Regions from separate parts of the Massilia suwonensis genome, predicted to be linked through region 4. Evidence: predicted binding sites of a transcription regulator. Region 4 holds the regulator's gene; each other region holds the start of a gene.

Region 1 (7,704 bases), on a different contig from region 4:
GTGTACGTGGACAAGCGCGAGCTGGTCACCCTGATGACGCTGGGCGGCGCGCCGGAAGCCCTGACCCTTGGCTACCTGCGCAACCAGCGCCTGGTGCGCAGCATCGAAGACGTGGTCTCGGTGCAGGTCGACTGGTCGGTCGATGCGGTGGCGGTCGTCACCCGCAGCGGCATCGCCGACGTGGAAGAGCGCACCGCGAAAAAGGTCGTCACCACCGGCTGCGGGCAGGGGTCGGTATTTGGCGGATTAATGGATGAGGTCGAGACTATTTCCCTGGATGATAGTGCGCGCCTGACCCAATCCGTCGTCTACCGCATCGTCGACACCATCCGCACCCAGCAGTCGATCTATAAACAGGCCGGTTCGGTGCACGGCTGCGCGCTGTTCTCGAACACGGGCGAGCTGCTGTATTTCGTCGAGGACGTAGGCCGTCACAACGCGGTCGACGCCATCGCCGGCCTGATGTGGCTGGAGGGGATGCGCGGCGAGGACAAGGTGTTCTATACGACCGGCAGGTTGACGTCCGAGATGGTGATCAAGGGCGCGCAGATGGGCATTCCCTTCCTGCTGTCGCGCTCGGGCACCACGCAGATGGGACACATGGTGGCGGAAAAGGTCGGCATGTCGCTGCTGGCGCGCTGCACCGGCAAGCACTTCCTGCTGCTGGCCGGGCAGGAGCGGCTCGTGTTCGAGCCCGAACTGCTCGAGCTGCCCCCCGTGCCACGTTCGGCCTGAATGTCGCTGTTCGACGCCACGGCGCATGCCTTCGGGCTGCTGTTCTCGGGCGATGCGGCCCTGTGGCGCATCATCTGGGTCTCCCTCAAGACCAGCATCATCGGCCTGCTGCTGGCCACGCCGCCGGCCGTCCTGCTGGGCTACGCGATCGCCATGCACCGCTTCCCGGGGCGCCGCATCGCCATCTGGCTGGCGCAGTGCGCATTATCCTTGCCGACGGTCCTGATCGGCCTCCTGCTGTATCTGCTGCTGTCGCGCCGCGGGCCGCTCGGCCCCCTGGAGTGGCTGTTCTCGCAGTCCGGCATCATCGCGGGCCAGTTCGTGGTCGGCCTGCCGGTGCTGCTGGCTTTTACGCTGGCGGCGGTGCAGGCGCTCGATGCGCGCTATGCGGAGACGGCGCGCGCCTTGGGCGCCTCGCGCTGGCGCATCATGACCACCGTCCTGCACGAGGCGCGCTACGGCGTGATGGCGGCCGTGATCAGCGGCTTCGGACGCGTGATCTCGGAAGTCGGCTGCGCCCTGATGGTAGGCGGGAACATCGAAGGCGAGACGCGCACCATCACCACGGCCATCGCGCTGGAGACCAGCAAGGGCGAGTTCGCGCAAGGGATTGCGCTGGGCATCGTGCTGGTCGCGCTGGCGCTGCTGATGAATGGCGCATTGATGCTGCTGCAGGGCGAAGCCCACACGGCGGGAGGGCGCACATGAGCGCCCTGCTCACGGTACGCGGCCTGGTCAAGCGCCATGGCGAGCGCCTGCTGTTCGACATCGGCGAGCTGACCCTGGACGCCGCCAGCGCCTACGTGCTGACCGGCGCCAACGGCGTGGGAAAAAGCACGCTGCTGCGCGCGCTGGCGGGACTCGAACCGGTGCAGGCGGGGGCGGTCGAATTCGACGGCAAGCCGGTGTCGCTGCATCCTTATCCGCAAGCACTGCGCCGCGCCATCGTCTATGTGCACCAGCATCCGGTCATGTTTTCGACCAGCGTCGCGCAGAACATCGGCTATGGCCTCGTGGCGCGCGGCGAGCCCAGGGCGCGCGTGGCGGCCGTCGTGGAAGCGGCGATGGACTGGGCCGGCGTGGCCTACCTGCGCGAGACCGACCCGGCCAGGCTGTCGGGCGGCGAGAAGCAGCGCGTGGCGCTGGCGCGCGCGCGCGTGCTGCAGCCGCGCCTGCTGCTGCTGGACGAGCCGACCGCGAACCTCGACGGCGCGGCGCGCGAGCAGGTGATCGCGCTGATCCCGACCCTGATGGAGCAGGGGACCACGGTCGTCATGGCCTGCCACGACCGCGACCTGATCGGGCTGCCCGGCGTGCGGCGCCTCAAATTGCGCGACGGTCATCTCGAATATCGATCCCACAAGGGAGAGCACGGCGAAGCGCAATAGCAAAGACATACAAAAAGAGCGGCCGATGGCCGCTCTTTTCGCGTCGGAGTTCGATGCTTACTGCTGCGCCGCCTTGCGCTTGCGCGACACCGCACCCGCCGCCAGCAGGGCGATGCCGAACAGGGCGATCGAGCCCGGCTCCGGCACTTCTTTCACTTCGGCCAGCTTGAACTGGCCATTCGTACCGAGGAAGAAGTACTCGCCCGGACGATTGCGATAGGTTCCGGTGGTGCAGCCTGGGCCGTTGAAGCCGGCGAACTGGCAGGCCACTTCGCTCACCAGGCGCTTGGTCGGCGAGCCGACCGTGTTGGCGTTGGTGAAGGCGAAAGCCAGGACCGAGGAAGTCGACAGGTCGCGGCCGGCGCTGTTGAAGAAGTACCCGGCGTCGAGCTTGCCCGGTGCCGCTTCGGCAAAGACGCTGACCTGCCCGTTGCGCACCGGGCTGCCCTTGGCATCGACCAGTCCGCCGCCGCCCTCCAGCACGTTGAACTCGGCGATCATCTCGCCCAGATTGGCCCCGTAGAAGCCGTCCGTGCCGGCGTACTTGTCATTGACCGGATTCTGGTACATGCGGATGGTGCCGCTGCTGAAGCTGAAGGCGCCGCTGAAGGTGCCGCTGCCGGAGGCCTCGAAGGTGGCCGTGATATTGCCGCCGCGGTATTTCAGCGGGAACAGTTTGCCGTTGCTGTCCGCCTGAATGATGTTGAACACGGCGGTTTCCTTGAACGAAAAGGAAGTGGCACCGGTCCGGCTCAGCTGGATGAAGGCGTTGCCGTTGATGTCCAGGTATTCGTTGATCTTCTGGCCCGTGGCGAAGCCGCCGCCGACCGGATTGAAGACCCAATTGTTGAGTACTGGCTCGGCCATTGCGGCACCGGTGGAGCCGAGAACGACGGCTGCGGCGCAGATCAGTTGTTTAACAAATTTCATTATTACTCTCTCGACAAAATGTCATGGGGGCAGGGGTACTTTAGGTAAAGCAATCCTCGTGCCTGAAAACATTAGTCTTAAGAATCAATTGATTACAGGAACTTCAATCAAGTCTCGTAAATACATGTAAAAAATCCCGACAAATCGGCATTTCCGGTAAGAACGAAAAATTGTGCAAATGTGTTTGCAAACTGAAATGAACCGTTTTCAGACTTGAAATCTTGTTCTTTCAGAACGCAGCCGCACCGATCGCCCAATAAAAACGCCAGCGCGCAGGCTGGCGTTGTGCAATGGCCAGGGTGACGGCTCAGCCGGTGCGCCCCTGCGTGCACCCGGTCAGCACGCCCTCGAAGGGCGCCGGCGTGGCGCTGATGCGTACGCCATCGTCGGTAATCTCGAAGATGCGGATCTGGCGGCTGTGCTTGCTGCCGCGGACCTTGATGACGGAGATGACCGTGTGCAGTTCGGATTCCCATTCGACGAAACGCTGCATGATGACGGCGTCGACCAGGATCGCGCTGCCGTAGGGGCTGAAGCGCAGTTCGCCGTAGCGGTCTTCCAGCTCGCTGGTCATGACGACGGTGACGCCTTTCGCATTCAGCACCGTCGCCATGCGGTACAGCGACTCGCGGAAGTCGTCGCGGTACTCGGGCGAGAGGGCCATCTCGAAACCGGTCAGCGAATCGAGCACCAGGCGGGTGGCCTTGCGCGCGTCGATCTCGTTCATCAGTTCATACAGGATCTCGTCGATCGACACGTCGAGCGCACGGACCGTCACCATGCCGACCTGGCCGGCGTCGACCATGGCCTTCAGCTTGGGATTCATGATCTGATCAGGCGCGCGCTCGAACAGGGCCACCACGCCGGTTTCGCCGTTTTGCGCACCTGCATCCAGGAATTCGGTGGACAGGATGCTCTTGCCGGAACCGGCCGGGCCGACCAGCAGCACCGAGTAGCCGGGCGGGATGCCGCCCCCGAGCATCTCGTCGAGGACCGGCACGCCCGAGGACAGGCGCTCGCTCGTGGCCAGCGGTGCGGGACGCTGCGGCGCCATTTCCGGAATGATGCGCGGGAACACCTGGACGCCGCCGCGGTCGATGCGGAAGGCGTGCAGGCCCGAGCGCTGCTTCTGGCCACGCATCTTGACCACCTGGATCTTGCGCGACATCGCGTTGCGTTCCACGTGCTGGGTCAGCCAGAAGATGCCGTCGGCCACGGTGAAGATCGGGTTCTGGTCCGCTTCCTCGGCCAGGTATTCGCCGATCAGGAAACTGGTCGCGTTCCAGCTGGTCATGTGCGACACCAGGCGCTGCACGAAGATCTGCAGCGCCGCCGCTTCCTGCTGGTCGCCGCGCGCGCCCTGGATGAAGGAGCGGAAGGAATCGAAGAACACCAGCGCCGGCGCATGCTGGCGCACCGCCTCCAGGATCTCGGTCAGCACGACATCGTAGTTGCCCTTTTCGACCGAGGCGGCCAGGCTGATGAAGTTGACTTCGTTGCCTATCTTGTCGAAGTCAAAGAAATCGAACTGTTGCTGGTAGCGCAGCATCTTGACCGGCGGCTCGCCCATGGCGGTAAAGAAAAGCGCCTTGCGCTGGGGCGTTGCCATGCCGAACATCATCTGCTGGGCGAAGGTGGTCTTGCCGCTGCCGGGCGCGCCGCCGATGATGTTGAACGATAACTCGGGCAGGCCGCCACCAAGGATGGTGTCGAGTCCAGGGACGCCACTGTCCAGCACGCGCAGGTCGATTTTGTCGGTCATGCCGTTTTCTCCAAAGTATTCTTTTTGGCATCGTCGTCGGGAAAGGCCGCATGCAGCAGGCGTACGGCCAGCTGCATGCCGATCAGGTCGGCCAGCGCGGATGTGAACGTTTCCAGCAGGGCGCGATTGGCTGCCGCGATGTCGTCCGGGGAACGCGCGTCGAGACTGGGTGCAAAGCGTGCGAAGGCGGCCTGCTCGGCGTCGGGCGCGAGCTGGGGCAGCCAGGGGAAGGCGGGGTGCCGCGCCGCCAGGCTGCGCGCGAACATCAGTTCCGTGCTCAGGGGGCCGAGCAGGGGTGCGAGTTTGCGAAACAGCGTACGCCACACGTGCAGCGCCGCCTCCGCAGTCGCGGGACCATCGTCGGGTGTGAGCCTGCCGGTCATCTTCACGAGCAGCTCGGTCGGTATGGGCATCAGCGTTCAGCAGTCATGAGCAAAGGCACGCCGACCGGCAATCGGCCGCCACGTTCCGGCCGGTGGATAGATGATGTCAATGCATGTTCTATCCGATCGGCGCTAGACCGGATCGTTCGCGCAGGCCTGGCTGAGGGGAAGCTGCAGGCGCACTTCGGTGCCGTGTCCGCGCGCACCGCTCACGACCAGGTGGCCGCGGTGGGCGGCGACGCGCTCGACCAGGTCGAGCAGGCCGAAGCTGTTCGGCTTGCGCGGCGCGGCCTGGTCGAAGCCGATGCCGTTGTCGGTGATCGTCATGGCCAGCGTGCCGGCCCCGGTCTCGAGCTGCACGATGACCCGGCTGGCCAGCGAATGCCGGCACACGTTGTTCAGCGCTTCCTGCAACACCCGGTGCACGGTCAGCACTTCCTCTTCGTTCAGCACCAGCTCGCCCAGCCCGGGATGGGCGCGCAGGTCGTAGGCGATGCCGCTGGCGCGCGAGAACTTGCGCAGTTCCATTTCGATGGTCGCCAGCAAGCCGAGTTCGAGGCAGGCCGGCCGCAATTCTCCCAGCAATTCCTTCACCGAGCGCAGCGTGACGTCGACATTGTCGAGCGCGGCGCCGATGCGGTCGCGCAGGCGGTAATGCTTGCCGGTCGTTTGCTGGTGCATCATGACGATGTCCATGCGTAGCGCCAGCAGGTTCTGGGCCAGCGAATCATGCAGGCGGCGGGAAATCTGCTTGCGTTCGTCCTCGCGTGTGGCGTGCTGGTGCGCGAGCAGGTCGTGCAGTTTCTGTTCCGATTGGCGCAGGGCGATTTCGGCCCGCTCGCAGGCAAAGATTTTTTCCACCAGGGCCTGGTTGACCAGCATCTGGTCCTGGGTCAGGCGCAGCATCGGCGCTTCGCGCTCGTCGTCGACAGCGAGCCCGTCATGCGCGTCGTGTGATTCAGGCTGCCTGGATTGGCGCTGGCCATGCGCCTCGCTGCTGCGGCCGGATGGTGTTGTAGGCATGATCGAAAGCAGTTTGGCTGGCTGCGGAGAACGCTTTGACACGAATAGCTGGCTGCGAAACGCTAAGCCAGATTCAGCGGCCGAGTCAACAAAAAGAAGCGATCTGCAAACAATTCAAGACCTTCGGACTGTTGCAGTAGCGCCGCCGGGACATCCCAATAGGAGTTTGAACCTCGCCGCGCCCTTTGGTTCACGCATGGGCAGCGTCGATTTCTCCTGTGCCGGCGCCGGCATGCTCCTACATCAGGATCACGTCGTACTGTTCCTGGTGGTAACCTTTTTCCACCTGCAGCGAAATCTTCTTGCCGATGAAGTCGCCCAGCATCGCCAGGTGCTGCGACTCTTCTTCGAGGAATAGGTCCACCACTTCCTGCGAGGCCAGGATGCGGAATTCGCGCGGATTGAACTGCTTCGCTTCGCGCAGCAGTTCGCGCAGGATCTCGTAGCAGATCGTGCGCGAGGTTTTCACCTGCCCCTTGCCGGCGCAGGCCGGGCAGGGCTCGCACAGGATGTGGGCGAGCGATTCGCGCGTGCGCTTCCTCGTCATTTCGACCAGACCCAGGGCCGAGAAGCCGCTCACCGACACCTTGGTACGGTCGCGTGCCAGCGTCTTCTTCAGCTCGGCGAGCACGGCGTTGCGGTGCTCGTTGTTTTCCATGTCGATGAAGTCGAGGATGATGATGCCGCCCAGGTTGCGCAGGCGCAGCTGGCGCGCGATCGCGTGCGCCGCTTCCAGGTTGGTTTTAAAGATCGTATCCGCGAAATTGCGGCCGCCCACATACCCGCCGGTATTCACGTCGATGGTCGTCATCGCCTCGGTCTGGTCGACGATCAGGTAGCCGCCGCTCTTGAGGTCGACGCGCCGGCCCAGCGCGCGCAGGATTTCTTCCTCGACCCCATAGAGGTCGAACAGCGGCCGCTCGCCCGTGTAATGCTGCAGGCGCGCCAGCACGCTCGGCGTGTAGATTTTGGCGAACTCGACGAGCATGGCGTGGTTTTCGCGCGAATCGACCTGGATCGTCGCCGTCTCGTCGTGCACGAAATCGCGCAGCACGCGCTGGGCCAGGTTCAGGTCCTGGTACAGCAGGCTCGTGGCCGGACGGGTACGCGCGCCGTGCTGGATCGCGCCCCAGGTCTTGCGCAGGTAATCGATGTCGGCGGCGAGGTCGGAATCGAGCGCTTCCTCGGCCTGGGTGCGCACGATGTAGCCACCCTTTTCTTCGGGCGGCAGCAGGCCCGCCATGCGCGTGCGCAGCAGTTCGCGGTCGGCTTCCTTCTCGATCTTTTGCGAGATGCCGATGTGGTTGTCCTGCGGCAGGTAGACCAGCATGCGTCCGGCGATCGAGATCTGGGTCGACAGGCGCGCGCCCTTGGTGCCGATCGGATCCTTGATCACCTGCACCGTCAGCACCTGGCCGTCGTACAGCAGCTTTTCGATGGGCGTGGGCGGCGTGTTCGAATTGTCGTGCGGGCGCGCTTCCCA
Region 2 (7,704 bases), on a different contig from region 4:
GGCAAGACCGGTACCGGCGACCAGCGCTTCGACGTCTATGCACGCGGCGGCCGCCTGATCGAATCGCGCTACGTGAACCGTTCGGCGACCTTTGTCTTCAACATCGGCGAGCGCTTCTTCGGTTCGATGACGGCTTATGTCCATGGTCCGCAGTCGGAGCACTACGACTTCACCAGTGCGCTGCCTTCGCAGCTGCTGGTGACCCTGGCGCCGAGCCTGATGCCGATGATCGAACCGCCGCAGGGCAGCGTGGGCGCCACGCGCCAGTGCGTGCGTTGACGGCGTCAGAGAAAGCGCGCCGGGCAAGCCGGCGCGCTGTTTCGAAAATCCGTAATTTCTCCTTCGTCTCGCTGCGCGACCTGCTGGTCGCGTCCGGGCCGACCATCATCCTCGTCACGCTCGCCTGCATCGTCGCCTACTGGCTGGTCGATCCGGCGCCGCCGCGCCAAGTGCGCCTGGCGACGGGACAGGAGAACAGCGCCTACCAGGCCTTCGGCGCGCAATACGCCGCCGCGCTGAAGAAGGACGACATCGTCCTGAGCCTGCAGCCGACCCTCGGTTCGCAGGACAATCTCGAACGCTTGCGCAGCGGCCAGGCCGACATCGCCTTCGTGCAGAGCGGCTCGACCAGCGCGGAGCAGGCCGCCCAGCTCGGGCTGGCCTCGCTGGGCAGCCTGTTCACGGAACCGGTCTGGCTCTTCCTGCGCGAGAATGTGAAGACCAACAACCTGACCGGCCTGCGCGGCCTGCGCATCAACCTGGGGCCGGAGGGGACCGGCGTGCCGAACCTGTTCCGGCAGATCCTGAGCGTGAACGGCGTCGAGCCGCAGGAGCTGAACATCAGCGCGCTCGAGAACACGCCGGCCACGGTCGAACTGCTGGCCGGACGCATCGATGGCCTGGTCTTCAGTTCGGCGCCGGAAGCGCCGCTGATCCAGATGCTGCTGCAGACCCCTGGTATCCGCCTCTTCAACTTCACGCAGGCCGAAGCCTATACGCGGCGCCTGCCTTTCCTCACCCACGTGACCCTGCCGCGCGGGATCGTCGACCTCGGGCGCGACATTCCTTCGCAGGACTATCACCTGATTGCGCCCACAGCGACGCTGGTAGCGCGCGAAGACCTGCATCCGGCCCTGATCGATTTGTTCGTCAAGGCGGCCGGCGAAATCCACGGCGGGGCAGGGTGGTTCCAGCAGCAGGGCCAGTTCCCGTCGCCGAAGTTCACGGAAATCCCGGTAGCCGACGAAGCGGCCAAGTACTACCGCGATGGTCCGCCGCTCCTGCAGCGCTACATGCGGTTCTGGCTGGCCAACTTGTTCGAGCGGCTCTGGGTCGTGGTGGTGGCGCTGGCGGCGCTGGTGATTCCCTTGTCGAAGATCGTGCCGCCGCTGTACGTGTGGCGCGTGCGTTCGCGCGTCTACCGCTGGTATGGCGAACTGCGGGCGGTGGAGCAGGCCTGGGAGGGCGTGCAGGAGCCGCAGCGCGAGATCGTCCGCGCCTATCTTTTGAAACGCCTCGACGAGATCGAGGAGCAGGTGAACCACATCTCGATCCCGCTGGCCTATGCGGACGGCCTGTATGGCCTGCGCGGCCACATCAACATCGTGCGCCAGCGTCTGAAAGCGGTCGCCACCGAAGGAGACGGCTTGCCCGAATAGCAATTCGGTTCCGAATCGGATTACACTGGCGGCCCCAATGTAATTGCTTCGAAAGAATCCACCATGCGTCGTCCGCTTTCCCTGCTTGCGCTGAGCCTTGCGCTGGCCTTCGCCTCCAGCCCTGTACTGGCCACCTCCGCAGCGCAGGAGGCCGACGCCCCCGCCGCCAAACGCAAGCTGAGCGACACCTACACCAAGTACGAATACCGCATCCCGATGCGCGACGGCGTGAAGCTGTTCACGACCGTCTACGTGCCGAAGGACGCCTCGCGCCCCTATCCCTTCCTGATGACGCGCACGCCCTACAGCGCCGGCGTGCATGCCGAGGGCGAGCTGCGCTACGGCGTGCAGTGGATGCCGGGCGCGATCGGCCCCTCGCGCGAGTTCGAGGACGCCGGCTACATCTTCGTCAGCCAGGACGTGCGCGGCCGCTACATGTCGGAAGGGAAGTGGCAGGAGATGACGCCGCACGCTCAAGCCAAACGCGCGCCGGGCGAGGGCGTCGAGAGCGAGGACATGCACGACACCGTGGCCTGGCTGTTGAAGAACGTCCCGAACAACAACGGTAAAGTGGGCATCTACGGCATCAGCTATCCGGGCTTCTATACGGCGGCCAGCATCATCGACTCGCATCCGGCGATCAAGGCGGCCTCGCCCCAGGCGCCGGTGACCGACCTGTACATGGGCGACGACTCCTATCATGGCGGCGCCTTCATGCTGGCCGCGAACTTCGGTTTCTACGCCGCCTTCACCGAGGCGCCGAACCCGACTCCGTTGCCCAAGACCTGGACCGGATTCGACTACGGCACGACCAGCGGCTACGACTTCTTCCTGAAGCACCTGACCCTGTCGAATATCGCCGCCAGCATGAGCGCGGAGCAGCGCGCGCTCTTCATGCCGAACATCGAACACGACACCTACGACGCCTGGTGGAAAGCGCGCGCCATCGCGCCGCACCTCAAAAACATCAAGGCGGCCGTGCTGACGGTGGGCGGCTGGTTCGATGCCGAAGATCCGCAGGGACCGTTCACGACCTACGGCGCCATCGAGAAGCAGAACCCGGGCATCGTCAACAGCCTGGTGATGGGGCCCTGGGTGCACGGCGGCTGGGCGCACGGGGAGGGCGCGCGGCTCGGGCACGTGTCCTTCGACGGCAAGACGGCCGAGTACTTCCGCAAGGAGCTGCAATTTCCCTTCTTCGAGCAGCACCTGAAGGGCGTGAAACCGGCTGCCGCGATTGCCGAAGTGACGGCCTTCGAGACCGGCAGCAATGTCTGGCGCCGCTATGCGGCCTGGCCGCCGGTGCAGGCCAAGCCGCGCACGCTCTACTTCGGCGCCGACGGCAAACTGGGCTGGACCCAGCCGGCCGCCGCGGGCGTCGCCTTCGACGAATACGTGGCCGATCCGAAAAAGCCGGTGCCCTTCATCGGCTACCCGTCCACCGGCATGCCGAAGGAGTACATGGTCTCCGACCAGCGCTTCGCCAGTACCCGTCCGGACGTGCTGGTGTACGAGAGCGAAGTACTGGAAGAGGACGTGACGATTGCCGGTCCGGTGACGCCGAAGCTGTTCGTGTCGACCACCGGCACCGACGCCGACTGGGTCGTGAAACTGATCGACGTGTATCCGGCCGCGTATCCGGCAACGCCATCGGAGCGCAAGGGTGGCGACGTCGGTGCGCCGGACGTGGAGATGGGCGGCTTCCAGCAGCTGGTGCGCGGCAATCCGCTGCGCGGCAAGTTCCGCAACAGCTTCGAGAAGCCGGAGCCGTTCACTCCGAACAAGGTCGAGGCGCTCAGCTTCGACATCGGCCAGGTAAACCACACCTTCCGCCGCGGCCACCGCATCATGGTGCAGGTGCAGAGCTCCTGGTTCCCGCTGATCGACCTGAATCCGCAGACCTTCACCCACATCCCGAAAGCGAAGCCGGAAGATTTCGTCAAGGCGACCCAGCGCGTGTACCGCGCGCCGGGCCAAGCCTCGGGCCTGCAGGTGATGGTGCTGCCGGCAGGAATGTAACGCTAGGCGTAGGGTGGGCGCCCCGTGCCCACCATGAGCATAGGTACCGTCGACGCATCGTTTGGTGGGCACGGGGCGCCCACCCTACAGCTGTCGTCAGGTGCGGGTCACGCGCCTGCCCAGGGCAACCCCGCCTTGCACCAGCCGCCCACCGTCTTGCGGTGGCCGTCCGCATCCTTGTCGCCCTCGAAACCCTCCAGGATGTCGAAAGCGTTCGCGTAGCCCAGTTCGGCCGCCACGCGCGCGCTGTGGCGCGAGCGCACGCCGGAGCGGCACAGGAAGAGCAGGACGTCGTCCTTGCGGGCCAGGCGTTCCAGTTGCTGGCCGAACTGCGGATTCGGCTGGCCGCCCGGGTAGCTCGCCCATTCGACGGCCAGGTGCTGGCCTTCCGGCACCACGACGCGGCCGACCCAGTCGCGCTCGGCGTTGGTGCGCACGTCGACCAGCTTCACGTTTGGGGCCGCCTGCAGCAGCGTGAAGGCCTCGCCTGGCGTGACGGCGCCGGCATAAGGCTGGCCCGGGGCACGTTCGCGCGCGGCGTCGAGTATTTCTTTGGTCGTTTGCATGATGTCCTTTCGTAAACGTTCGCACCGGGCATGCGCACCGCAGTGGAGCGCCCTTGCCGAAACGGTGCGCTCTGCATCAAAATGGTGCGCTTTGGAGTGCGCGCACCGTTTTGGTGCAATGGATGAGCAAAGCTGCACCATGGCCGGATGCCTGATTTTATGGTCAAACACTCGGCGCGCTAAAGAAGGATTATGCATTTGTTCATGCTGAAAAGTCCGATAAGCGGCTGGCATGGTTCCTGCATATGTTCCTGCAAGCATGTTGTAGAGGGCTGACCGGTCGACAAAGACCTCGCCCGTTCTGCAGCAACCGATTTCATTTAGGAGAAACGCATGGCAAAGACCGCCGCAGATGTGATGCAGATGGTGAAGGATAACGAAGTCAAGTTCGTGGATTTCCGCTTTGCGGATACCCGCGGTAAAGAGCAGCACGTCACCGTTCCTGTGTCGCACTTCGACCTCGACAAATTCGAGTCGGGCCACGCCTTCGACGGCTCCTCGATCGCCGGCTGGAAGGGTATCGAAGCATCGGACATGCTCCTGCTCCCGGACCCGAACACCGCGAACATCGACCCGTTCATGGAAGAAACGACCATGTTCATGCAGTGCGACGTGATCGAACCGTCGGACGGCAAGGGCTACGACCGCGACCCGCGCTCGATCGCCAAGCGCGCCGAGGCTTACCTGAAGTCGACCGGCCTGGGCGACACCGCCTACTTCGGCCCGGAACCTGAATTCTTCATCTTCGACTCGATCCGCTGGAAGATCGACATGTCGGGCTGCTTCGTGAAGATCGATTCGGACGAAGCCTCGTGGTCGACCGACGCGAAAACCGAAGGCGGCAACAGCGGCCACCGTCCGACCGTCAAGGGCGGCTACTTCCCGGTCCCTCCGGTCGACAGCTTCCAGGACATGCGCTCGGAAATGTGCCTGATCCTCGAATCGCTCGGCATCCCGGTCGAAGTGCACCACCACGAAGTGGCCGGCGCCGGCCAGAACGAAATCGGCACCAAGTTCTCGACCCTGGTCGAGCGCGCCGACTGGACCCAGAACCTGAAATACGTGGTCTGGAACGTCGCCCACAGCTACGGCAAGACCGCGACCTTCATGCCGAAGCCGATGAACGGCGACAACGGCTCGGGCATGCACGTGCACCAGTCGATCTGGAAGGACGGCAAGAACCTGTTCGCAGGCGACGGCTATGCCGGCCTGTCGGAAACGGCGCTGTTCTACATCGGCGGCATCATCAAGCACGCCAAGGCCCTGAACGCGATCACGAATCCTGGCACCAACTCGTACAAGCGCCTGGTGCCTGGCTACGAAGCGCCTGTGAAACTGGCCTACTCGGCCAAGAACCGTTCGGCCTCGATCCGTATCCCGCACGTGGCGAACCCGAAAGGCCGCCGCATCGAAGTGCGCTTCCCGGACCCGCTGGCCAACGTCTACCTGTGCTTCGCCGCGCTGCTGATGGCGGGCCTGGACGGCATCCAGAACAAGATCCACCCGGGCGAAGCCGCCTCGAAGGACCTGTACCACCTGCCGCCGGAAGAAGACAAGCTGATCCCGACCGTCTGCGCCTCGCTCGAAGAAGCCCTGGAAGCGCTGGACAAGGACCGCGAGTTCCTGACCCGCGGCGGCGTGTTCAGCGACAGCATGATCGACGCCTACCTCGAGCTCAAAATGCAGGAAGTCCAGCGCATGCGCATGACCCCGCACCCGGCCGAGTTCGACATGTACTACTCGTCGTAATTGCTTGACCATACCGTTGCGCTACGGCATCAAAAGCTGTAAGCGCAGGTAACAAACGCGGGGAGGGCCAGTGGCTTTCCCCGCGTTTTTATTTGGATGCGGTATATTCGGCCCAACGATGACCTAGGCACGCGTATGCCGTGCAGCTTTCTACCGATGCGAATGACAACCAGCATGACCCGCCTGGCACTGGCTGCCGGCGTGCTCTTCAGCGGTGCGGCCGCAGCCCAGACCACGGTCTACAAATGCGTCGACGCCCAGGGCCGCGTCGAGTTCACCGATACCGGCAAGAAGGGCTGCAAGGCGCTCGACCTGCCGGGCTATATTCCGGCGCCTCCCGCGCGCAGCGCTCCAGCGCCGGCCGCGAGCCGTCCGAACAATCCGGCGCCCGCCGCCGCAACGCCGAGCCCCGCCAACTTCCCGCGCGTGGACAGCTCGCAGCAGCGCGCGCGCGACGACGACCGCCGCGGCATCCTGAACGAGGAGCTGCGCGCCGAGGAGCAGAAGCTGGCGGACCTGCGCAAGGTCTTCAACAACGGCGAGCCCGAACGCCAGGGCAACGAGCGCAACTACGCCAAGTACCAGGAACGCGTGGCGCAGATGCGCGACGACATCAGCCGCACCGAGCGCAACATCGAGGCGCTGCGCCGCGAGATTTCGAATATCCGATGAACCTCCCCGACCGTCCTGCCGGCGAGGCCCGCTTCGCCGGCCTCGAACTGCTGGCCTCCAGCGTGCTGCTGATCGACGCCGCCGACCGCGTGCGCTACGCCAATCCGGCGGCCGAGAACATGCTCGACGCCTCCCTGAAATCGCTGTCGCGCCAAACGTTAAAATCGCTGTTCTCGAACGGCGAGGAACTGGCGGCCCTGTGCGAGCAGACCCGCGCCCACCAGTACGCCGACCTGCGGCAGGACCTGGCCCTGGATCGACCGGGTAGGGAGACCCTGCACGTGCACTCGATCGCCAGCAGCCTGGAAGGCGGCGAGGTGCTGATCGAACTGCGCGAGAACGTGCAGCAGCTGAAACTGGACCGCGAGGAGCGCTTCCTCGACCAGAGCCAGGCCAACAAGGAACTCATACGCAACCTGGCGCACGAGATCAAGAACCCGCTGGGCGGCATCCGCGGCGCGGCGCAGCTGCTCGAACTCGAACTGCCGCCGCTGCACGTGAGCCAGCTGAAGGAATACACGCAGGTGATCATCAAGGAAGCCGACCGCCTGCAAACCCTGGTCGACCGCCTGCTGGCGCCGCACCGTAAACCCCACATCGTCGGCGACGTCAACATCCACGAAGTGTGCGAGCGCGTGCGTTCGCTGGTGCTGGCCGAATTCCCGAATGGCCTGACGATCCGGCGCGACTACGACGCCTCGATCCCCGAATTCAGGGGCGACAAGGAACAGCTGATCCAGGCCGTCCTGAACATCGTCCACAACGCCGCGCAGGCCTTGGCAAGCCGCATCGCGGCGGGCGACGCCGAGATCGTTTTGCGCACCCGCGTGGCGCGGCAAGTCACGCTGGCCAAGGTCCGCTACGGGCTGGCATTAGACTTGCATATCATCGACAATGGACCGGGCATCGCACCGGAGATCCGCGACCGTATCTTCTACCCGCTGGTGTCGGGCAGGGATGGCGGCAGCGGCCTGGGGCTGACGCTGGCGCAAACCTTCGTGCAGCAGCACCTGGGCATGATCGAGTGCGAAAGCCGGCCT
Region 3 (7,704 bases), on a different contig from region 4:
TGGCGATTGTCGTCCACATGCGCGCCAGCATCCGCAACAAGCGGCCCTATGGCGCGCCCGAAGCCCAGGCCTTCCTCGACAAGGTGCTGCCGGCGGCGCCCGATGTCCCGGTGCAGATTGCGCACCTGGCGGGCACCGGTCCGGGCTTCGACGACCCGCCCTCGCGCGCGGTGCTGGCGACCCTGGCCGCGGCGGTCGAACGCGGCCACCCCGCCACGCGCAAGCTGTATTTCGACGTCGCCTCGATCGCCCAGAACGACACGACGCCGGAAGACGCCGCCTTGCTCGTCAAGCACCTGCGCCAGATCGGCATGGGGCGCATCCTCTACGGGACTGACTCGGCGCAGGGCGACAACCTACGGCCGAAAGAAGCCTGGGCGGCATTTCGGCGGCTGCCGCTGACGGAGGAGGAGTTCAGGCAGGTTGCAGCCAACACGGCGCCATATTTCCGTTAGCGTTTTGATTACAACCAATAGTTGCTTGTCATGAGCTGATATGCGAAACACCATCCTTTGTAGAAAGAACCACGACAGCGAGCACATTTCCTGCAAAATTTGATTGCCGTGTGGAAAAAACGCACCTACACTCCGTTCAGTAACTGAAAAGGGCAAACACCGCGAAAGCGGTGGACGCAAAGTCAACGGTCTAACGAGCCTACCTGGCTCCATGACGGCAGGACTGCCAGGCAAGGACAACACGCTGCGACGCTCTGTTCGCACGTTCGTGCACGCCAGCAATCCTGTGAAACCAACTTTTACAGGATTCGCTTGCCATGCATACCGCCACGAACGCTTTCACCCTCCGCAAAACCGCCGCAGCGCTCGCCCTGGCGGGCCTGTCGGCAAGCTTCGGTCACGCCGCCCTTGCCGCGCCACCGGCTGCGCAGGGCGATTTTGCACGCGGCCGCATCCTGATCGAAGCGCGCGCCGGCCTGTCCGACGCGGAACTCGACACCCTGGTCAAGGCCCACGGCGGCAAGCGCCGCAAGCTCGGCCAGAGCCGCATGCAGGTCGTCGACCTGCCGCCGGGCCTGTCGGAGGAAGACGTGGTCGCCAAGCTGTCGCGCCGCCCCGAACTGAAGTTCGCCGAACTCGACCGCAAGGTGCAGCCGGCGATGGCCGTCAACGACCCTTACATCGGCAGCGCCTGGCACATCGGCAAGATCGGCGCACCAAGCGCCTGGGACAGCACCCAGGGCAGCGGCATCACGATCGCCGTGCTCGACACCGGCGTGAACGCCGCCCACCCGGACCTGAAGGACCGCCTGGTGCCGGGTTTTAACGTGCAGGACAACAATACCGACACCAGCGACCTGTGCGGCCACGGCACCGCCGTGGCCGGCACGGCCGCCGCCAGCACCAATAACGCCATGGGCGTGGCCGGCATTGCCGGCGCCGCCAGGATCATGCCGGTGCGGATCGTCTACAAGGACAGCACGGGCGGCTGCCCGGCCTATTTCAGCACCATCGCCAGCGGCATCACCTATGCCGCCGACCATGGCGCGCGCGTCGCCAACGTCAGCTTCGTCGGCATCGCCGGCAGCTCGGCCGTGAAAAGCGCGGCGCGCTACATGAAGAGCAAGGGCGGGCTCGTCTTCATCTCGGCCGGCAACAACAACATCGACGAGAACGTGGTGCCGGACACCGCCTTCATCATCGTGTCCTCGACCGACAGCTACGACGCCAAATCCAGCTTCTCGAGCTGGGGCAGCTTCGTCTCGCTGGCCGCGCCGGGCACCGGCATTTGGACCACCAACAATGCGCTGGGCTATTCGGCCTGGAACGGCACCTCGTTTGCCAGCCCGGTGAGCGCCGGCGTGGCCGGCCTGATGATGGCGGCGCGTCCCGACCTGTCGGGCGAGCAGGTCGAGTCGCTGCTGTTCAAGACCGCCGTCGACCTGGGCGCGGCCGGGCGCGATCCGGTTTTCGGCTACGGCCGCGTGAACGCCGCCGCGGCCGTCAGCGCCGCCAGGGCCTTCGTGAACCCGGTCGACGCCACGGCGCCGCTGGCAGCGATCGCCGCGCCGCTGGGCAGCAGCTCGGTGTCGGGCGCGGTGGCGGTGACGGTGAACGCCTCGGACAACGTCGGCGTGACGCGCGTCGACCTGAAAGTCAACGGCACCGTGGTCGCCACCAACAGCGCCGCGCCGTACAGCTTCAGCTGGAATTCGGCGGGCGTCGCCAACGGCATGGCCAACCTGGTCGCCGTTGCCTACGACGCTGCAGGCAATGCCGGCAGCTCGGCCACGGTGGCGGTCAACGTCGCCAACGCCACGGCCACGACCGTGGTCGCCGCCGATACGGCGGCCCCCGTCGTCGCCATCAACAACCCGGTCGCCGGCACCGTGAACGGCAACGTCGCGGTCAGCGTCAGCGCCAGCGACAACGCGGGCGCCGCCGGCATCCGCACCACGCTGGCGATCGACGGCCTCACGGTGGCCAGCGGCCAGGGCGGTTCGCTGTCCTATAACTGGAACACGAAGAAGACCAAGGCCGGGACCCACACGGTCACCGTCACCGCACGCGATGCGGCAGGCAATGCCAGCACGAAGTCGGTCAGCGTGACGGTCCGCTGAGCGGCTGCGACGCTGTCGCCGGAAACGAAAATGGCGCCCTGCGGGGCGCCATTTTCATTGCTGCATGCGCGCGGATCAGCCGCGGCGACGGCGCAGGGCCATGCCCGCCAGGCCGGCGCCCAGCAGGGCCAGCGATGCCGGTTCCGGCACTTCGCCCGGATTGCCGCCTGGGTTGCCGGAGCCTCCGCCTGGAACCCAGGTCACATGACTCAGGCGTCCGATGTTGCATGGGCCATCGTTGCCAACACGGCAATCGCCGCCGCTCAGGAAATTCACCAGGTCGTTGGTCCAGGTCAGCTGGGTCAGGCTGGCGTCGTTGCGGAATACATAAGTGTCCAGCTTGGTATTCCAGACATTCTCGTTAGCGCCGTTGGTTGGCAGGCCAAACTTAAGCAGGAACCAGCCCGGCGAGCTTGGTGCACTGATGGTCCAGACGCCATCGATCAGCGCTGCGACAGGCGAGTCGTCCTTCAGGAGATCGTCTGCGGTGTAGGAACCGCCGGACGCCTGGTTGATGAAATCGACTTCGGTTTTGGCACCGGAATTGGCGCTATCGAAACTGCCGAAAAGTGGATCGGCCATGACGTTGCAGGTGGCAAAACCCGTTGCCGCAACCGCAGCCATCAGAATGCTCTTCAAATTCAACGCTTTCATGGAACCCCCGTTTTGTTGTGAGCTCCACTATATGCAAGCCCCGTGCCAGCAAGCATAAACCGTTGATTTGTAACATATTAGAATATTCTTTCGACAACTCTTGTTGACCAGTGTAAAGAATACCGACAGGAACAAGTTTGTAACTGGAACTAATTGTTCAGCCTATGACGGTCACCACCAGCGTGCGCCGGAGGGGGCTGGTCCGGTGTTCAAGGAGATAGATGCCTTGCCATGTTCCCAGCAGCATACGCCCGCCTCCGATCGGCACAGTCATGCCGCTGTCCGTCAACACCGTGCGCACGTGGGCGGACATGTCGTCCGGTCCCTCGTCGTCGTGGCGGTAGGCCGGGTCGCCGTCCGGTGCCAGCCGGCTCAATACCGTTTCCAGGTCGCGCCGCACGTCGGGATCGGCATTCTCCGTGATCGTCAGCGAGCAGCTGGTGTGCTGGACGAAGACTTGCACCAGGCCGCATTCGACCTTCGATGCGGCCACGACCTCGGCGACCTCGCGCGTGATGTCGCGGCTGCCGCGGCCGCTCGTCTCGAAGTGAAGGATCTGCTGGTGCGCCATGGCTCAGGGCGTCAGGCGGAAGTTCTTGCGGATGCCGGCCCAGCACTCGTGGTAGCCGCCCTGCAGTTGGGGCGAGGCGAGAGCGTGCGCGGTTGGGCACAGCACGGTGCGGGTTTCGAACATGAAGGCCATGGTATCAAGCACCTTGCCGGGTTTGCTCGTATCGGCCGCGCTCGCCTTTTCGAAGGTCGCCGCGTCCGGGCCGTGGCCGCTCATGCAGTTGTGCAGGCTGGCGCCGCCGGGGACGAATCCCTCGGCCTTGGCGTCGTAGGCGCCCTGCACCAGGCCCATGAATTCGCTCGCGACATTGCGGTGAAACCAGGGTGGGCGGAAGGTGTTCTCGGCGGCCAGCCAGCGCGGCGGGAAGATCACGAAGTCGAGGGTGTCGACGCCCGGGGTGTCGGAAGGCGACTGCAGCACCAGGAAGATCGACGGGTCCGGGTGGTCGTAGCTGATCGAGCCGATGGTATTGAAGTGGCGCAGGTCGTATTTATAGGGTGCGTAGTTGCCGTGCCAGGCGACCACGTCCAGCGGCGAGTGGCCGATCTTTGCGCTCCACAAGTTGCCGCAGAACTTGGCGACCAGTTCGAAGTCGCCTTCGCGGTCTTCGTAGCGTGCAATTGGCGTGAGGAAGTCGCGCGGGTTGGCCAGGCCGTTCGAGCCGATCGGGCCCAGGTCGGGCAGGCGCAGCAGGGCGCCGAAGTTCTCGCAGATGTAGCCGCGCGCTTCTCCGTCCGGCAGGCGGACCTGGAAACGGATGCCGCGCGGGATGACGGCGATTTCCTGCGGCTCCACGTCCAGCGTGCCCAGTTCGGTGGCGATCTCGAGGCGGCCATGCTGCGGCACGACCAGCAGCTCGCCGTCGGCGCTGTAGAAGAATCGGTCCGTCATCGAGCGGTTCGCGGCGTACAGGTGGATCGCGCAGCCGTTCATGCTCTCGGCCGAGCCGTTGCCGGCCATCGTTACCCAGCCGTCGATGAAGTCGGTGGGCGCTTCCGGCATCGGCAGCGGGCTCCAGCGCATCTGGTTCGGTGGCGGAGGAACGTGGCCGAAGTTCGCGACAATGCGCCCGCTGTCGATCTGCTCGAAGGGGCCGTGCATGGCCGCCGGGCGGATGCGGTACAGCCAAGAGCGGCGGTTGTGGCTGCGCAACGCCGTGAAGGCGGTGCCGGAAATCTGCTCGGCATACAGGCCATAGGCGACGCGCTGCGGCGAGTTTTGGTGCTTCGGTAATGCGCCGGGCAGGGCTTCGGTGGCGAATTCGTTGCCGAAGCCGGACTGGTAGCCCGTCTCGGTGCGGATGTGCTGGGTCATGCCAGTCTCCTCGTGGAAGGTCGTTTTTTGCACTCTAAGTCAGGCGTTGGTATTTTACGACGTGAATAGATGAATGTAGACTATTTACCAAATCAATATCGGAGCACCCGTGATCGAACCCCATGACGTCGATTTGAACTTGTTGGCCGTGTTCCAGGAGGTCTACCGCGAACGCCAGATTTCCAGCGCCGCGCGGCGCCTGAACCTGAGCCAGTCGGCCGTCAGCAATGCGCTGTCGCGCCTGCGCCGCCTGTTCGGCGACGAGCTCTTCGTGCGCACCGGGCAGGGCATGCAGCCCACGCCCTTCGCCGAGAGCCTGGCCGAGCCGGTCGGCAGCGCCCTGGCCCAGGTCGCATTGGCGCTGAACCGGCGCAGCGGCTTCGATCCGGCCAGCAGCGCGCGCCGCTTCACCATCGCCATGACCGACGTCGGCGAGGTGCACTTCATGCCGGCCCTGATCGAGCGCTGTCGCGCTCTGGCGCCGCAGGTGCAGCTCAGTTCGCGCCGGGCGGGCAGCATCGCCCTCAAGGAAGAGATGGAAAGCGGCCGCGTCGACCTTGCCATTGGCCCCTTCGAGGACATTTCAGAAGCCCTGTACCAGCGCCTGCTGTTTCGCCAGCCCTATGTGAGCATGGTACGGCGCGGCCACCCGCTGACCGAAGGCAAGGTCGACCTGGCGCGTTTCGCGGCCGCCGAGCACCTGTTCGTGGACTCCAGCGAAAGCCCCTACGACCGCATCAACCAGCTGCTGGAAAAGGCCGGCATCGGCGCTTCGACGCGCTTCCGGGTGCCGCATTTCACGGCCGTGCCCTACATCATTCAGAGCAGCGAACTGGTGGTGACGGTGCCGCAAAAGCTGGCCGAGCGCGCCGGTCCGCCCTTCGGCCTGGCCTGGATTACGCCGCCCCTGAACCTGCCGCAACTGCAGACCAATATGTTCTGGCACCGGCGCTACAACCAGGACCCGGGCAACCAGTGGCTGCGCGGCATGGTGGCCGAGACCTTTGCGCGGTAGGGCTTGAGTCCGGTCCGGTGGCGGGATTTGATCCAGCGCAAACCGCGATGCGCAGGGCCGGCGATGCTGATGGTTTGCCTGACAGGAGACCACCATGCAGCTCAACCGCCTCACCGGCGCAGCCGCGCTCGCCGTCTGTTTGCTCGGCTGGATCGCCCCGCCGGCCTTGGCCGACGAAACCTGCAACTCGCCTTACCTGTCCAACCTGATCAAGGGCCAGGAAGACTTCGTCTACGTGTGGACCCTGGGCGTGCCCGGCATGGGCGACGGCTCGGACAAGCTGGTCACCCTCGACGCCAATCCCAAATCGACAACCTTCGGCAAGGTCGTGGCCCAGGTGTCGGTGGGCGGACGCGGCGAAGCCCACCACGCCGGCTTCACCGACGACCGCCGTTTCCTCTGGGCCGGCGGCCTGGACGACAGCAAGATCTACGTCTTCGACATCCATACCGATCCCGGCAAGCCGCGCCTGGTGAACACGATCGCCGACTTCGCCAAGCGCAGCGGCCTGGTGGGCCCGCACACCTTCTACGCGCTGCCCGGACGCATGCTGATCGGGGCGCTGTCGAATACGAAGGATGGCGGCGGCGCGACGGGCATGGCCCTGTATAACAACAAGGGCGAGTTCATCCAGAAGTACGACATGCCTGCGACTAAGGGTGGGGACGGGTACGGCTACGACCTGGCCGTCAACCCGGCCCGCAATGCGATGCTCAGCTCCAGCTTCACCGGCAAGAAGAACTACATGACGCCGCTCGGCACTTTGATCAAGGACCAGGGCGCAATGAAACAGTTCGGCAACACCATGGTCGTGTGGAACCTGAAGGCGATGCAGCCGGAACAGGTGCTGAGCGTACCGGGCGCGCCGCTCGAGATCCGCTGGTCGCTCAAGGAAGGCGACGACTGGGCCATCACCGCCACCGCGCTCACCTCCAAGCTGTGGCTGGTGAAGAAGGACGCCAAGGGGCAGTGGCAGGCGAAGGACGTGGCTACGATCGGCGATCCGGCCAAGACCCCGCTGCCGGTCGACATCTCGATGCGTGCCGACGGCAAGGGTCTCTGGGTCAACACCTTCATGGACGGCACCACCCGCTACTTCGACCTCAGCAACCCGGAAGCGCCGCGCCAGACCTATGCCAAGCAGACCGGCGCCCAGGTCAACATGATCTCGCAAAGCTGGGACGGCAAGCGGATCTACGTGAGTTCCTCGCTGCTGGCCAACTGGGACAAGGCCGGCAAGGACAACGAGCAGTTCGTGAAGCTGTTCGCCTGGGACGGCAAGGCCCTGAACGAGCAGTGGAAGGTCGATTTCACCCAGCTCAAGCTGGGCCGGCCGCACCACATGAAGTTCGGCTCCAGGACCGGCCAGCAGGCGGCCTGGACGATGGAGCCGCCACGGGTGGCCGGACGGTGAGGGCCGGAACGGTGCGCGCCGCAGCCCTGGCGCTGGCCCTGTACGCCGGTGGGGCCGCGGCGCAAAGCCTGGCCGTGCCCGCGCTCGCCTACGTGCCGCCCGCACCCGGCAGCTACCGCCTCGAGCGCATCCTGCGTGCGCCCGACGGAAACGTGCTCGAC
Region 4 (7,704 bases):
CCCAGCGCAAACGCGGCTTGCCAGCTGATGTGCAGCAGCGGCGCCCACATCGCGATGAACAGTCCCCCGATGACGGTGGCGACGATGGTCAGCACCACCTGCGCCAGCCCCAGGCCGAACACGATCCGGCGCATCGCGCGGAGCTGCGCCAGCGAGAATTCGAGGCCGATCGAGAACATCAGGAAGACGACGCCGAATTCGGCCAGCGCGTGGGTGGAATGGGTTTCGGCGGCCAGGCCGAAGGCGTGCGGGCCGATCAGCACGCCGACGGCCAGGTAGCCCAGCATCGGCGGCAGGTGCAGGCTGCGGAACACGACCACGCCGAGGACGGCGCTGCCGAGCAACAACAGGGTCAGTTCGAGTCCGGATGCCATGCAGATTGGTTACTTTGTGTAAGACAAGCGTTGTTTAGTACGTCTGGCAAGTTTTTTGCTTTCCCAATTCGTTTATACTTCCAGAATGAGTGTAACCGATGAAAAAACAATGCTGAACAGTTTTGACGACAACCAGTCGCGCCGCGTACTGGAGCTGGCGCGCGAAACCCTGACCATCGAAGCCGACGCCATTTTGGCGCTGCACGCACGGCTGGACGCCGACGACAGCGTCGCCCGCGCCGTCAGCCTGATGTACGCGTGCACCGGCCGCGTCGTTGTGTCGGGCATGGGCAAGTCCGGCCACATCGCGCGCAAGATCGCGGCGACCCTGGCTTCGACCGGCACCCCGGCCATGTTCGTGCACCCGGGCGAAGCCGCCCACGGCGACCTGGGCATGGTGACCGGGAAGGACGTGTTCATCGCCATTTCGTACTCCGGCGAATCGTCCGAGCTGATGGACATCCTGCCGGTGGTAAAACGCATGGGCACGCCCCTGATCGCAATGACCGGCAAACCGAAGTCGCGCCTGGCGCTGCTGGCCGACGTGCACCTCGACGTCGGCGTCAGCAAGGAAGCCTGCCCGATGAACCTGGCGCCGACCGCCAGCACCACCGTGACGCTGGCGCTGGGCGATGCCCTGGCCGTGGCCCTGCTCGATGCGCGGGGTTTTCGCGAGGAAGATTTCGCGCGCTCGCATCCGGGCGGCGCGCTGGGCCGGCGCCTGCTCACCCACGTGCGCGACGTGATGCGCAGCGGCGAGGCGATTCCCGCCGTGACGCCGGACGTGCCGCTCACGCGCGCGCTGCTGGAAGTGAGCCAGAAGGGCATGGGCATGACGGCCGTGGTCGACGCCGCCTTCAAGCCGCTGGGCGTGTTCACGGACGGCGACTTGCGCCGCCTGATCGAGCGCGTGCAGGACTTTTCCAATTTGACGATCCGCGACGTCATGCACGTCGGCGCGCGCACCGTGCAGCCGGAGCAGCTGGCGGTGGACGCGGTGGCGATCATGGAAGAATTCCGCATCAACCAGATGCTGGTGGTCGATGAAGCGGGCGTGCTGGTCGGCGCCCTGCACATCCACGACCTGACGCGGGCAAAGGTGATCTGATATGACTCCCCTGGCACACATGGACCGCGCCGCGCGCGTCAAAGTCATGATCTTCGACGTCGACGGCATCCTGACCGACGGCAGCCTGACCTATGGCGCCGACGGCGAGATCACCAAGACCTTCAACGTCCTCGACGGCCTGGGCATCCAGCTGCTGCAGAAGACGGGCGTGATCACCGCCATCATCAGCGCGAGAAAATCGCCGATCGTGCTGGCGCGTGCGCGCGACCTGGGCATCAACCACGTCTGGCAGGGCCACCACGACAAGCGCGTCGCGTTTGCCGAGCTGCTGGAACAGACCGGCGTCACGGCCGAGCAGTGCGGCTATATCGGCGACGACGTGATCGACCTGCCGCTGCTGACGAAAGTCGGCTTCGCCGTCACCGTGCCGACCGGCCATCCGGAAGTGCAGTACCGCGCGCACTACGTGACGAAAGCCGGCGGCGGCCGCGGCGCCGTGCGCGAAGTGTGCGACATGGTGATGCGCGCACAGGGCACCTACGAGCAGGCGCTTGCGCCTTACTTTGCGTGAGCCTGAACGGATGGCGACCTACGTGAACAAACGGACCGCGCACCGCTGGCGCCTGCTGGCGCTCATGCTGACGGCCGTGTTCTTCGCCTTCGGCAGCTTCTGGCTGCTGCAGGCGATCCAGGCCGAGGATCCCGCGCGGGTCGGCAACAACCTGAACGAGCCGGACTACATCGTCGAGAACTTCAGCTTCGTGCGCATGACGGAGCAGGGTGTGCCGCGCTACGTGATGTCGGGCGAGCGCCTGGCCCACCATCCGGACAACGATGTCTCCGAAGTGAGCAAGCCGGTCGTGGAGAGCATGGCGCCGGGCCGTCCGCGCATGACCATGCACGCCGAGCGCGGCCAGGTGTACCACGGCGAGAACCGCGTCGAGTTGATGGGCAATGTCGACATCGCGCGTCCCGCCACGCCCAACAGCGAAGCGCTGCGCGCCAGGACCGAGGCCCTGACCGTGCTGGCCGACGACGAGATCGTCAAGACGAATCGCCCGGTCCAGATGACGCTCGGCGCCGCTTCCGTCAACGCCGTCGGCCTGGTGGCCGAGAATCCGACCCAGAAGCTGCACCTGGGCGGGCGCGGCACGATCGTCTATCCGCCGCGCCAGAGCGCCGCACCCAACCAATAACAGGAACGACCCCAATGAAAAAAATAGCTGTCGCCGCCTTCGTTTCCCTGCTCTCGCTGTCGCTCTCGCCAGCCCACGCCGAGCGCGCCGACTCGCTCAAGCAGGCCGTCATCAACTTCGACTCGCTCGACGTCGACGAAGTCACGCAGACGCGCATCCTGACCGGCAACGTGGTCCTCACGCGCGGCACCCTGGTCATGAAATCGGACCGCGCCCTGGTGAAGGAAACGCCGGAAGGCTACATGAACGTCACGCTCACCTCGGGCCCGGGCCGCGTCGCGACCTTCCGCCAGAAGCGCGACGGCGGACCTGACCTCTGGATGGAAGGGCAAGCCGAGCGCATCGAATACGACGAGCGCGTGGAAGTGGTGAAGCTGTTCTCGAAGGCGGTCGTGAAGGAGCTGGAAAACAGCCGCCTCACCAACCAGATCGACGGCGCCTACATCTCGTACGACAGCCGGCGCGAAGTGGCGACCGTGCGCAACGACGCCAGCGGCGAAAGCAAGGTCGGCGGCGGCCGCGGCACCCTGATCATCGCGCCGCGCCGTACTGCAACGGGCGCCCCCGCAGCAGCGCCTGCAGCAGCCGTACCGGCAACCCCGGCAGCAACGCCGGCAGCGGCAGGAAAGAAATAATGAAGGATGCACGCGACAACCGCAGTACCCTGGTCGTACGGGGCCTGCAAAAAAGCTATGGCAAGCGCCTGGTCGTGCGCGACGTGTCCCTGGAGGTCGGCTGTGGCGAAGTGGTCGGCCTGCTCGGCCCGAACGGCGCCGGCAAGACCACCTCGTTCTACATGATCGTCGGCCTGGTGCCGTCGGACGCCGGCTCGATCGAAATCAACGGCACCGATATCTCGAGCCTGCCGATCCACCGCCGCGCGGTACTGGGTTTGTCCTACCTGCCGCAGGAAGCCTCGGTGTTTCGCAAGCTGACCGTCGAAGACAACATCCGCGCCGTGCTCGAACTGCAGCACGACGAGAACGGCAAGTCGCTGAGCCGCGCCGCCATCGACGAGCGCCTCGATTCGCTGCTGGCCGAACTGCAGATCGAGAAGCTGCGCGAGAACCCGGCGCTGTCGCTGTCGGGCGGCGAGCGCCGCCGCGTCGAGATCGCGCGCGCACTGGCGACCAATCCGCGCTTCGTGCTGCTGGACGAACCGTTTGCCGGCGTCGACCCGATCGCCGTGATCGAGATCCAGCGCATCGTGCGCTTCCTGAAGGAGCGCGGCATCGGCGTGCTGATCACCGACCACAATGTGCGCGAGACGCTCGGCATCTGCGACCGCGCCTACATCATCAACCAGGGCGCCGTGCTGGCGTCGGGCCGTCCCGACGACATCATCGCGGACGAGTCGGTACGGCGCGTCTACCTGGGCGAACACTTCCGCATGTAGTAACGGATCAGAACCTAAGCGGACCATGAAACAATCCCTGCAACTCCGGACTTCGCAGCACCTGGCGCTCACGCCGCAGCTTCAGCAGTCGATCCGCCTGCTGCAGCTCTCCACGCTCGAACTGCACCAGGAGATCGAGCAGATCCTGTCGGATAACCCGCTGCTCGAACGGCTCGACGATCCGCTCGACCACTCGGTTCGCCTGCTGGCCGACGGCGCCATCAATGCCGCGCCGGCACCGAGCGAAGCGCCTGCGCCGAACGGCGAAGAAGGTGCTCCTGCCCCCGATGCGCCGGAAGGCGGCGAGGGCGGCGACGTCGAACGCGGCGAAGCCGAGGGCGAGTGGGGCGACCTTTCTCGCAGCGGCAATGCCGAAGGCGACGACGACGGCCGTCCGCAGCTGGGCGCGATGGGCGTGACCCTGCGCGAGCACCTGTGCGAACAGATCCGCGTCACCGCCGTCTCGGCGCGCGACCGCGCGCTGGCCGAACTGGTGATCGATGCCATCGACGACAACGGCTACCTCGAAGAGCAGCTCGACGAAATTCACGCGCGCCTGCCGAGCGAACTCGAAGTCGAGATGGACGAACTGCGCTGCGCGCTGGCGCTGGTGCAAAGCCTCGATCCGGTCGGCGTCGGTGCGCGCAGCGCGGCCGAGTGCCTGGCGCTGCAGATCCGCGCCATGCCCGGCGTGCCGCTGGTGACGCGGCGCATGGCTTTGAAGATCGTCGAGGGTTACCTGAACTGGTTCGCGCAGCGCGAATTCACCAAGCTGAAAAAGGCGCTCGACTGCGACGACGAAGACCTGCGCGAAGCGCAGGCCGTGATCCGCCAGTGCAATCCGCATCCCGGCGCGGCCTTCGCATCGAGCGTCTCGGACTATGTCGTTCCGGACGTTATTGTCCGCAAATCGAAGAACGGCTGGAGCGTCTCGCTGAACAACGAGGTGATGCCGCGCCTGCGTGTGAACAACGTCTACGCCAACCTGCTCAAGCAGGGAAAAGGCGAAGGCCAGATGAGCGCGCAGCTGCAGGAAGCGAAGTGGTTGATTAAAAATATGCGCCAGCGCTTCGACACGATCCTGCGTGTTTCGCAGGCAATTGTGGAGCGCCAGAAGAACTTTTTCAGCCATGGCGCGGTTGCCATGCGTCCCCTTGTGCTTCGCGAGATAGCTGATACACTAGGTCTACACGAGAGCACTATTTCTCGGGTAACAACTCAGAAATTCATGCTGACCCCGCACGGCATGTTTGAGCTGAAGTATTTCTTCGGAAGCCATGTCGCCACCGAAGCGGGGGGCGAAGCATCGTCCACGGCGATACGGGCGCTCATTGCGCAACTGACAGGAGCAGAGGACCCAAAGAACCCATTATCCGACAGCAAGATCGCGGAAATGCTCGGTGAACAAGGCATGGTCATTGCGCGCCGCACGGTTGCAAAATACCGCGAGGCACTCAAGATTCCTCCCGTCAGTCTCCGCAAATCCTTGTAACAGCGGCCCCCATGCGCACTCCTTGCGCGGCGCGGGCGCCGCTCACTTTTCAAAGGAGTGTGTATGAATCTCACTATCAGCGGTCACCACCTCGACGTCACCCCCGCCATTCGTGAATACGTACAGAACAAGCTGGAACGCATCACCCGCCATTTCGATCAAGTGATCGATTCCCATGTCATCCTCGCGATCGACAACCTGACTGAAAAAGACAAACGACAAAAGGCCGAGATCAACCTGCGCGTCTCCGGCAAGACGGTGCATGTGGAAAGTGTGGCGCAAGACCTGTACGCAGCGATCGACCTCCTGATGGACCGGCTCGACCGCCAGGTAATGAAATACAAGACGATGTTGAAGGACCATAGTCGTGAGGCGCTCAAGCGCCTGCCTGAAGGCGGAGAGGCCGCTGCCGCGATGTAATTCTCGGCAAGCAAGCACCGTCTGAACGAGGGCGCCGGAAGGGCGCCCTTTTCATTTTGTGCGCGGCGTAGGCGGGCTTGGGTAAAATGCATGTCTTTTCATCTATTGCGCTGACCATGACCGACCACGTCCTCACCCGCGTTGCCAACGGCACCGGCGTCATCACGCTCGACCGCCCGAAGGCCCTGAATTCCCTCTCCCTGGCGATGGTGCGCCGCCTCGCCGACATCCTGCTGGCCTGGCGCGACGACGCGACCGTGTCCGCGGTCGTGCTCGGCAGCAGCAGCGAAAAAGCCCTGTGCGCAGGCGGCGACATCCGCTTCTTCCACGAAGCCGGCCATGCCACGCCGACGGGCGGCAGCGCGCTGCTGGAAGATTTCTTCACCGAGGAATACGCGCTGAATCACCTGATCCATTTCTATCCGAAACCGTATATCGCGATTATGGACGGCGTCGTGATGGGCGGCGGCATGGGCATCGCCCAGGGCGGCCCTGAGACCGGCCTGCGCATCGTGACCGAGCGCACGAAGATGGCGATGCCGGAAGTGAACATCGGCCTGTTCCCGGACGTCGGCGGCAGCCATTTCCTGTCGCACGCGCCTGGTCAGCTGGGCAATTACCTGGGCCTGACCGGGCTGACGATCGGTGCGGCGGATGCGCTGTATGTCGGCCTGGCCGACGTGTTTATTCCGAGCGCGCAGCTGGGGGAATTGAATGCGTTGATCGACGCGACGCCGGGTGCGCAGCTGGCCGACGCCATCCGGGCCTTCGCCGCGCCATTTGCCCTTGACGCGGGCCAGAGCGTATTGGAAACGCAGCGCGCCGCGATCGACACCCACTTCGGTGCCGGCTCGGTGGCCGCCATCATGGCCTCGTTGGAAAAGGACGAGAATCCCTTCCTGCAGAAGGCCGTGGGGGCGATGCGCCAGCGTTCGCCGCTGATGATGTGCGTGACCTGGGAGATGCTGCAGCGTGGCGCGTCGCTCGACGTGGCCGACTGCCTGCGCATGGAACGCTCGCTGGTGCGCCGCAATTTCGACCACGGCGAAGTGCTGGAAGGCGTGCGCGCGCTGGTAATCGACAAGGACAATGCTCCGCAGTGGAATCCGCCGTCGCTGGAGGCGGTGACGCCCGAGATGGTGGATGCCTTCTTCGCGCCGGTGTGGCCGGATCACGCGCACCCGTTGCGGCATTTGGACTAACGATATGGACGCGCACTTGACGCGGAATCCGCGTCAAGAGAACCGTAGGGTGGGCACTCCGTGCCCACGCGGACGCCCCATTTGATCAGTGTTGGTGGTGACCGACGCCGAGCGGTGCGCACAGGTACGACCGCGTGGGCACGGTGTGCCCACCCTACAAAAGCGTTAAGGCCGCGGGTTTTTAAGACTGCTCGCGATGCCGCAGAACCACGCGTTCCGTATCGCCGAAGTAGGCCGCCAGCCGCTCGGCCATGTACACCGAGCGATGCTGCCCGCCCGTGCAACCCACCGCCACCGTCAGGTAGCTGCGGTTATCGGTCTTGAACGACGGCAGCCATTTCTCCACGAACTTGCAGATGTCGTTCAGCATCTCGGTCGCGCTCGGCTGGGCGTCAAGGAAGGCGATCACGGGAGCGTCCTTGCCGGTCAGCGGGCGCAGGGACAGGTCGTAATACGGATTCGGAATCGCGCGCACGTCGAACACGAAGTCGGCGTCGAGCGGGACGCCCACCTTGAAGGCGAAGGATTCGAAGAACAGGGTCAGCGGCGCGTGCT

The links. Region 4 encodes sigma-54, which starts transcription at its own class of promoters, with help from an activator protein. Its sites were predicted from a motif close to TGGCANGNAANCTGCTTT; they were not measured.
Region 1: a site for sigma-54 is predicted at 3,100-3,117, ahead of pepA (flocculation-associated PEP-CTERM protein PepA). Genes of this name have one in related genera too.
Region 2: a site for sigma-54 is predicted at 4,472-4,489, ahead of glnA (type I glutamate--ammonia ligase). Genes of this name have one in related genera too.
Region 3: a site for sigma-54 is predicted at 3,260-3,277, ahead of ACFPQ5_RS10080 (PEP-CTERM sorting domain-containing protein). Genes of this name have one in related genera too.

Annotation. Positions count from the first base shown of each region.
Region 1 is NZ_JBHSMR010000013.1:2,135,953-2,143,656, reverse strand. Features, by position in the region: gene ACFPQ5_RS17720 (formate dehydrogenase accessory sulfurtransferase FdhD) at 1-735, shown strand, start outside; gene ACFPQ5_RS17715 (ABC transporter permease) at 736-1,443, shown strand; gene ACFPQ5_RS17710 (ABC transporter ATP-binding protein) at 1,440-2,123, shown strand; gene pepA (flocculation-associated PEP-CTERM protein PepA) at 2,181-3,053, opposite strand; gene ACFPQ5_RS17700 (RAD55 family ATPase) at 3,361-4,815, opposite strand; gene ACFPQ5_RS17695 (hypothetical protein) at 4,812-5,228, opposite strand; gene ACFPQ5_RS17690 (sensor histidine kinase) at 5,331-6,221, opposite strand; gene rng (ribonuclease G) at 6,460-7,704, opposite strand, start outside.
Region 2 is NZ_JBHSMR010000001.1:283,511-291,214, reverse strand. Features, by position in the region: gene ACFPQ5_RS01270 (transglycosylase domain-containing protein) at 1-279, shown strand, start outside; gene ACFPQ5_RS01265 (TAXI family TRAP transporter solute-binding subunit) at 276-1,658, shown strand; gene ACFPQ5_RS01260 (CocE/NonD family hydrolase) at 1,722-3,677, shown strand; gene ACFPQ5_RS01255 (rhodanese-like domain-containing protein) at 3,785-4,243, opposite strand; gene glnA (type I glutamate--ammonia ligase) at 4,577-5,992, shown strand; gene ACFPQ5_RS01245 (DUF4124 domain-containing protein) at 6,167-6,664, shown strand; gene glnL (nitrogen regulation protein NR(II)) at 6,661-7,704, shown strand, end outside.
Region 3 is NZ_JBHSMR010000013.1:476,994-484,697, reverse strand. Features, by position in the region: gene ACFPQ5_RS10090 (amidohydrolase family protein) at 1-455, shown strand, start outside; cyclic di-GMP riboswitch class I at 597-686, shown strand; gene ACFPQ5_RS10085 (S8 family serine peptidase) at 773-2,575, shown strand; gene ACFPQ5_RS10080 (PEP-CTERM sorting domain-containing protein) at 2,651-3,229, opposite strand; gene ACFPQ5_RS10075 (secondary thiamine-phosphate synthase enzyme YjbQ) at 3,387-3,800, opposite strand; gene hmgA (homogentisate 1,2-dioxygenase) at 3,804-5,114, opposite strand; gene ACFPQ5_RS10065 (LysR family transcriptional regulator) at 5,224-6,129, shown strand; gene mtoX (methanethiol oxidase) at 6,224-7,543, shown strand; gene ACFPQ5_RS10055 (SCO family protein) at 7,555-7,704, shown strand, end outside.
Region 4 is NZ_JBHSMR010000015.1:164,042-171,745, reverse strand. Features, by position in the region: gene ACFPQ5_RS24330 (monovalent cation:proton antiporter family protein) at 1-374, opposite strand, end outside; gene ACFPQ5_RS24325 (KpsF/GutQ family sugar-phosphate isomerase) at 460-1,482, shown strand; gene ACFPQ5_RS24320 (KdsC family phosphatase) at 1,484-2,014, shown strand; gene lptC (LPS export ABC transporter periplasmic protein LptC) at 2,037-2,639, shown strand; gene lptA (lipopolysaccharide transport periplasmic protein LptA) at 2,654-3,274, shown strand; gene lptB (LPS export ABC transporter ATP-binding protein) at 3,274-4,035, shown strand; gene ACFPQ5_RS24300 (RNA polymerase factor sigma-54) at 4,061-5,527, shown strand; gene hpf (ribosome hibernation-promoting factor, HPF/YfiA family) at 5,591-5,947, shown strand; gene ACFPQ5_RS24290 (enoyl-CoA hydratase/isomerase family protein) at 6,064-7,149, shown strand; gene rapZ (RNase adapter RapZ) at 7,331-7,704, opposite strand, start outside.